Regions from separate parts of the Streptomyces sp. NPDC049954 genome, predicted to be linked through region 2. Evidence: riboswitches for the same ligand, from Rfam matches in the RefSeq annotation. Region 2 holds a riboswitch; the other holds the start of a gene.

Region 1 (3,335 bases), on a different contig from region 2:
GCGGGCGGCGGCAGCGGCACGGTGACGGCCCCGTCGGGGTTGAGGACCAGTCCGAGCTGCGCGGGCAGTCCCCGGGCGAACTCCACGGCGGGGGCCACGGTGAAGGACAGGTTCCCGCCGGTCGCCTGGAGGAATTGTTCCTGGGAGGAGAAGACGGGGACGTAGGCCTGCCCGCCGAGTTCCATCATCGGCACGTCGAGTGCGGCGCTGTCGGGGCCGCCGCCCCTGGGCAGCGGCACCCAGACCGGGCTGCGGCCCAGCGCCTCCACGATCCGCGGGCCCGCCGTGGGCACGCCGACCGAGGCGGCGAGCACCTCTTCCAGTGCGTTGCCCGGCCAGCCGCCGTACGACTGGGTGTGGGCCTCGGCCTGCGCCGGGACGTTCATCCTCTTCCCCACCTGTACCTGCTCGCGCGCACAGGGCTCACCCGCGCGTTCCGTCTGCCGTGTTCCTGTCGGTGGCCGGCCACTCACCGGCGGGCCGCCGGGCGAACTTTAACGCGCCCCGCACGGCACGCACCGAGCGTATGCGCGACCTCACCCTTCGATGCCGTCCCGTCCACGCTGCGGGCGCTGTGCGGCGCCCCGTGGACGGGGTGGCGCGGGGGTCAGGAAGTCGAGCCGGCGCAGGGCGTCGGCGGCGGGCCGGTCGAGCAGCACGACGGAGGCGCAGCCCCGGGGCAGGTCCCCGGCGAGGGCCCGGCCGAGGAGGCGGCCGAGGGTCGCGCGGTGGCGGTGGAAGGCGTACCGGCTGACCGTGCGGCCGCGGACGCGCTGCCCGGCGAGCGCGAGGGCGGGCCGGACGTCGAGCAGTAACAGGTGCATCCCGCTGCCGCGCCTGCGGGCCTCGGCGGCGATCCAGTGCCGCACCCAGCGCTGGGTCCCGCAGTCGTGGACGACCAGGCTCGCGCCCGAGCGCAGGGCGCGGTGCAGGGCGGCGTAGTGGGCGAGGCGGACCAGGGGGCGGAAGACCGCGTACGGCAGGCGCGGCAGACGCCGCTCCCAGCGCTCCCGCACGTCCTGGGAGTCGATGGTGCGCGTGGCCCGCGAGGTGCGTACGACCCGGGCGAGCAGGGTGGACTTCCCGCTGCCGGGCAGTCCGGAGACGACGACGAGGTCCCCGGCGGCGAAGCCGAGCGTGCGCGGGCCGGTCCCGGCGAGCCCGCGCAGATCACGGACCGGCGGTGCCGGCGGCCGGGCGGCGGGGCGGGCAGGGCCGGTGGCCCGGCGCGAGCGCGCGGGCCCGGCGCGCCCCGGGCCGGCCGCCGGGGGGAGGCCGCGCGGCGGGCCGAGCCCCGCCGGAGCCAGCGGGCCGGGGCCCGGTCCGCCCTCCCCCGCGCCCGCGGCCCCGCCCGCCCCACCGCTCGTGCCGCGTGTCGCGTCCGCGTCGTACGCGCTGGTCTTCCCCACCGTGATCCGCCTCCCCGTGCGGCCGCCACTCCTCCCCGACGGTAAAGAGGAGGTAATGCGGCCTGTTCCTGATAGTGCCCCCGCGGGGGCGGCGGGAAAACGGGGCGGCGCGGTGAGACCGCGGGGACCGGCCCTTCTGCGCCGCACGGGGGCGTGCGATGATGGCGGCGATCCACAACCTCATACCGGCCGCTTGAATCCGCGCGGGAGAGTCCCGGGAGTCCGCAGTGATCTCCGGGGCGCCGAAGGAGCAAGTTCCTCCCTTGAATCTCTCAGGCCCCAGATACCGCGCGGGCGAGGCACATCTGAAAAGCGAGCCGGTGCTCCCGGCTCCACCCACGGTGCAAGTCGGGCCCCGCGCGTGCGGCGGTCATGACGAACCTCTCAGGTACCGATGACAGATGGGGAGGGTCCACCTCGCCGTCACGCCCCCTGGGAGCATCCCGTATGAGCGACACTTCGCCCCGCAAGACCGCCCTGGACGCCACGCACCGCGCGCTCGGGGCGACCATGACCGACTTCGCCGGCTGGGACATGCCGCTGCGGTACGGCAGTGAGCGCGAGGAGCACACGGCGGTGCGCGAGCGCGCCGGTCTCTTCGACCTGTCCCACATGGGCGAGATCACGGTGACCGGCCCGCAGGCCGCCCCGTTCCTGGACCACGCGCTGGTGGGCAACATGGGCTCGATCGGTGTCGGGCGGGCCCGCTACACGATGATCTGCGCCGAGGACGGCGGCATCCTGGACGACCTGATCGTCTACCGGCCCGCCGAGAGCCGCTACCTGGTGGTGGCCAACGCCTCGAACGCGCAGACGGTGCTGGACGAGCTGAACCGCCGCAGCGAGGGTTTCGACACCGAGGTCCGCGACGACCGCGAGGCGTACGCGCTGCTCGCGATCCAGGGCCCGGCCTCCCCGAAGATCCTCGCCTCGGTGACCGACGCCGACCTGGACGGCCTGAAGTACTACGCGGGCCTGCCGGGCACCGTGGCCGGGGTCCCGGCGATGATCGCCCGGACCGGCTACACCGGTGAGGACGGCTTCGAGCTGTTCGTGGACCCCGCCGACGCCGCGAAGCTGTGGGAGGCGCTGCTCGCGGCCGGGACCGGCGAGGGCCTCGTGCCCTGCGGTCTGGCCTGCCGGGACACCCTGCGCCTGGAGGCGGGCATGCCGCTGTACGGGCACGAGCTGACCGCCTCGCTCACCCCGTTCGACGCGGGCCTGGGCCGGGTCGTGAAGTTCGACAAGACCGCGAACGACGGCCGTTTCGTGGGCCGGGAGGCGCTGGCCGCCGCGGCCGGGCGGGCGGACGCGAAGCCGCCGCGCAAGCTGGTCGGCCTGGTGGCCGAGGGCCGCCGGGTGCCGCGCGCGGGCTACGCGGTCGTCGCGGACGGCGAGGTGATCGGCGAGGTCACCTCGGGCGCCCCCTCCCCCACGGTCGGCAAGCCGATCGCGATGGCCTACGTGGACGCGGCGCACGCCGCTCCCGGCACGCCGGGCGTGGGCGTCGACATCCGGGGCAGCCACGAGCCGTACGAGGTCGTCGCGCTGCCTTTCTACAAGCGCCGGAAGTAGTCCTTCCGCAGCCCTCGCGAGTGACGGGCGGCCGGGCGGGCCCAGCGTTTCCCGCCCCCGGGCCCTCCCGCGAACCGCCGTTTTCCAGCACAGCCCCGCGTACAGGAGAATTCAGGTCATGAGCAACCCCCAGCAGCTGCGTTACAGCAAGGAGCACGAGTGGCTGTCGGGCGCCGAGGACGGCGTCTCGACGGTCGGCATCACCGAGTACGCGGCCAACGCGCTCGGCGACGTCGTCTACGCCCAGCTCCCCGAGACCGGCTCCACCGTCACCGCGGGCGAGACCTGCGGAGAGCTGGAGTCCACGAAGTCCGTCAGCGACCTGTACGCCCCGGTCAGCGGCGAGATCAC
Region 2 (3,335 bases):
GGTGCGGCTCCTCGGCGTCGGCGTGTCGGGCCTCGCCGACTACACGCAGGAGGACCTGTTCGCGCAGGCCGCCACGGAACGGCTCGCGGCCGAGGTCGCCGCCCGGGAGAAGGAGCCCGCGCCGAGCGCCGAGCCTGCCGCGCCCGAACCCGCGGTGCGGCACTGGCGGCCGGGGCGCGACGTGACGCACCGCGTGCACGGGCCCGGCTGGGTGCAGGGCAGCGGCGTCGGGCGCGTCACCGTCCGTTTCGAGACGCCGCAGTCGCCGCCCGGCCGGGTACGGACCTTCCCCGTCGACGATCCCGACCTGAGCCCCTCCGAGCCCCTGCCGCTCGTGCGGCCGTGAGCATGCCGGGCGCTCAGCTCTCCTCGCGGCCCGCGATCCGGCCGAAGTCGCGGTCGGGCGGCCGGCCCCCGGGTTCCTCCGCGGCCAGGTCGAGGCCGTAGTGCTCGTACAGCTGGAGTTCCTGCTGTGGGGAGAGATGGCGGCCGACGCCGAAGTCGGGGGCGTCCTTGATCAGGGAGCGTTCGAAGGGCACGCGCAGCACCCCGGAGACCAGCTCGCTCGGCTCCAGGGGGACGAAGGCGTCCCTGCTGAAGAGCCCGGTGCGGATGGCGGCCCACTCGGGGACGCCGGTCGCGTCGTCGAGGTAGACCTCGTCCACGGTGCCGATCCTGGTCCCCTCGCTGTCCACGGCCCTGCGGCCGATGAGAACGTGCGGATCGATGTCGGTCTCCACGGTGCCTCCCGTACTCGGGACGGAACAGGGCCGACGGGCCCCGGATCGCGGGGCGCGGCGGCGTGGCGGCCGTGCGGGAAGGCACGGCGCGTCCGTAGACACCACGAAAGAGCACTTCGGGCGACGGGGCCACTCGGGGGTCCCGCCCGCCGTGACCTGGGGGCAGGTACGTCACCTCGGCCCCTACCCCGGGCTGTGCCCGCTGGTACGCTGGCCACGGCTGCTGACCCCGTGCGGGAGAGTGCCCCGGTCACTGCGGACCGGGGACGCCGAAGGAGCAAATCCTCCCCGGAATCTCTCAGGCCCCTGTACCGCGCGGACGAGGTCACTCTGGAAAGCAGGACGGGCTTCGGGCGGTCAGGTCCGAGGCTCTCCTCACCGACGGTGAAAGCCGGTCGGCCCCCTCCGGGTGGCGGACCGGTGAAGCTCTCAGGTAGCGATGATCGCGATGACAGAGGGGGAGGCCGTCCGGGTACCCGCCTCGCGGTATCCGATGCAGGTCGCGCCGACCAGGAGGCCCCCGCAGATGACCGCCCACCGCACCTCACTCTCGCGACTCGAACAGGGCACGCCCTTCGAGCAGCGCCACATAGGGCCCGACGCGGGCGCGCGCGCCAAGATGCTCGCGCAGGTCGGCTTCGGCTCGCTCGACGAGCTGACCGAGGCCGCCGTGCCCGAGGTGATCCGCTCGACCGAGGCCCTCGACCTCCCGGCCGCCCGTACCGAGCCCGAGGTGCTGGCCGAGCTGCGCTCCCTCGCCGACCGCAACCAGGTCCTGCGCTCCATGATCGGCCTGGGCTACTACGGGACCTTCACCCCGCCCGTCGTGCTGCGCAACGTCATGGAGAACCCCTCCTGGTACACGGCGTACACGCCGTACCAGCCCGAGATCTCCCAGGGGCGGCTGGAGGCGCTGCTCAACTTCCAGACCATGGTCGCCGACCTCACCGGACTGCCCACTTCCGGCGCCTCCCTGCTCGACGAGGGCACGGCCGCCGCCGAGGCGATGGCCCTGTCCCGACGGGTCGGCAAGGTCAAGAACGGCGTCTACCTCGTCGACGCCGACACCTTCCCGCAGACCACCGCGGTCCTGCGCACCCGCGCCGAGCCGACCGGCGTCGAGATCGTCGTCGCCGACCTCGGTGAGGGCATCCCCGACGAGGTCGCCGAACGCGGCGTGTGCGGCGTGCTGCTCCAGTACCCCGGCGCGTCCGGCGCCGTCCGCGACCTGCGGCCGGTCATCGAGCGGGCCCACGAGCTGGGCGCGGTCGTCACCGTCGCCGCCGACCTGCTCGCCCTCACCCTGCTCACCTCGCCCGGCGAGCTGGGCGCCGACATCGCCGTCGGCACCACCCAGCGCTTCGGCGTCCCGATGGGCTTCGGCGGTCCGCACGCCGGATACATGGCGGTCCGCGAGCAGTTCGCACGCAACCTGCCGGGCCGCCTCGTCGGCGTCTCGGTCGACGCCGACGGCCACAAGGCGTACCGCCTGGCCCTGCAGACCCGCGAGCAGCACATCCGCCGCGAGAAGGCCACCAGCAACATCTGCACCGCGCAGGTCCTGCTCGCCGTGATGGCCGGGATGTACGCGGTCTACCACGGCCCCGACGGGCTGCGCGGCATCGCCGAGCGCACCCACCGCTACACGAGCCTGCTCGCCGCCGGTCTGCGCGCCGCCGGGGTGGAGGTCGTGCACGGCGCGTACTTCGACACGCTCAGCGTGCGGGTGCCGGGCCGCGCCGACGAGGTCCTGGCCACCGCCAGGGAGCGGGGCGTGAACCTGTTCCGCGCCGACGCCGACACCGTCAGCCTGTCCTGCGACGAGACGACCGACCGGTCCGCCCTCGCCGCCGTGTGGGCCGCCTTCGGGGTCGAGGCCGACATCGAGTCCCTGGACGCCGAGAGCACCGACGCCCTGCCCGAGGCGCTGCTGCGTACCGACGCCTACCTCGGCCACCCCGTCTTCCACGAGCACCGCTCCGAGACGGCGATGCTGCGCTACCTGCGCTCCCTCGCCGACAAGGACTACGCGCTGGACCGCGGCATGATCCCGCTCGGCTCCTGCACGATGAAGCTGAACGCGACCACCGAGATGGAGCCGGTCACCTGGCCCGAGTTCGGCGGACTGCATCCCTTCGCCCCGGCCGGCCAGGCCCAGGGCTACCTCACCCTGATCCGGGAGCTGGAGGAACGCCTCGCCGAGGTCACCGGCTACGACAAGGTCTCGCTCCAGCCCAACGCCGGCTCCCAGGGCGAACTCGCCGGTCTGCTCGCCGTACGCGGGTACCACCGCGCCAACGGCGACACCGGGCGCACGGTGTGCCTCATCCCCTCCTCGGCCCACGGCACCAACGCCGCCTCCGCCGTGATGGCGGGCATGAAGGTGGTCGTGGTCAAGACCTCGGACGACGGGGAGATCGACGTCGAGGACCTGCGCGCCAAGATCGAGAAGCACCGCGAGGAACTCGCCGTCCTCATGATCACCTACCCCTCGACGCACGGGGTGTTCGAGGCGCACGTCGCCGACATCTGCGCCTGCGTGCACGAGGCGGGCGGCCAGGTCTACGTGGACGGAGCCAACCTCAACGCGCTGGT

Evidence for each region. Region 2 has a riboswitch for glycine ahead of gcvP (aminomethyl-transferring glycine dehydrogenase). Riboswitches for the same ligand answer to the same signal wherever they lie in the genome.
Region 1: it holds a riboswitch for glycine, as region 2 does, so the genes downstream of both, gcvT (glycine cleavage system aminomethyltransferase GcvT) here and gcvP (aminomethyl-transferring glycine dehydrogenase) in region 2, are expected to answer to the same signal.

Annotation. Positions count from the first base shown of each region.
Region 1 is NZ_JBFALS010000016.1:67,657-70,991, reverse strand. It holds gene AB0J21_RS28820 (enhanced serine sensitivity protein SseB) at 1-386, opposite strand, end outside; gene AB0J21_RS28815 (AAA family ATPase) at 537-1,409, opposite strand; glycine riboswitch at 1,604-1,708, shown strand; gene gcvT (glycine cleavage system aminomethyltransferase GcvT) at 1,857-2,984, shown strand; gene gcvH (glycine cleavage system protein GcvH) at 3,103-3,335, shown strand, end outside.
Region 2 is NZ_JBFALS010000020.1:9,865-13,199, forward strand. It holds gene AB0J21_RS30795 (DNA polymerase IV) at 1-346, shown strand, start outside; gene AB0J21_RS30800 (PRC-barrel domain-containing protein) at 360-740, opposite strand; glycine riboswitch at 965-1,064, shown strand; gene gcvP (aminomethyl-transferring glycine dehydrogenase) at 1,267-3,335, shown strand, end outside.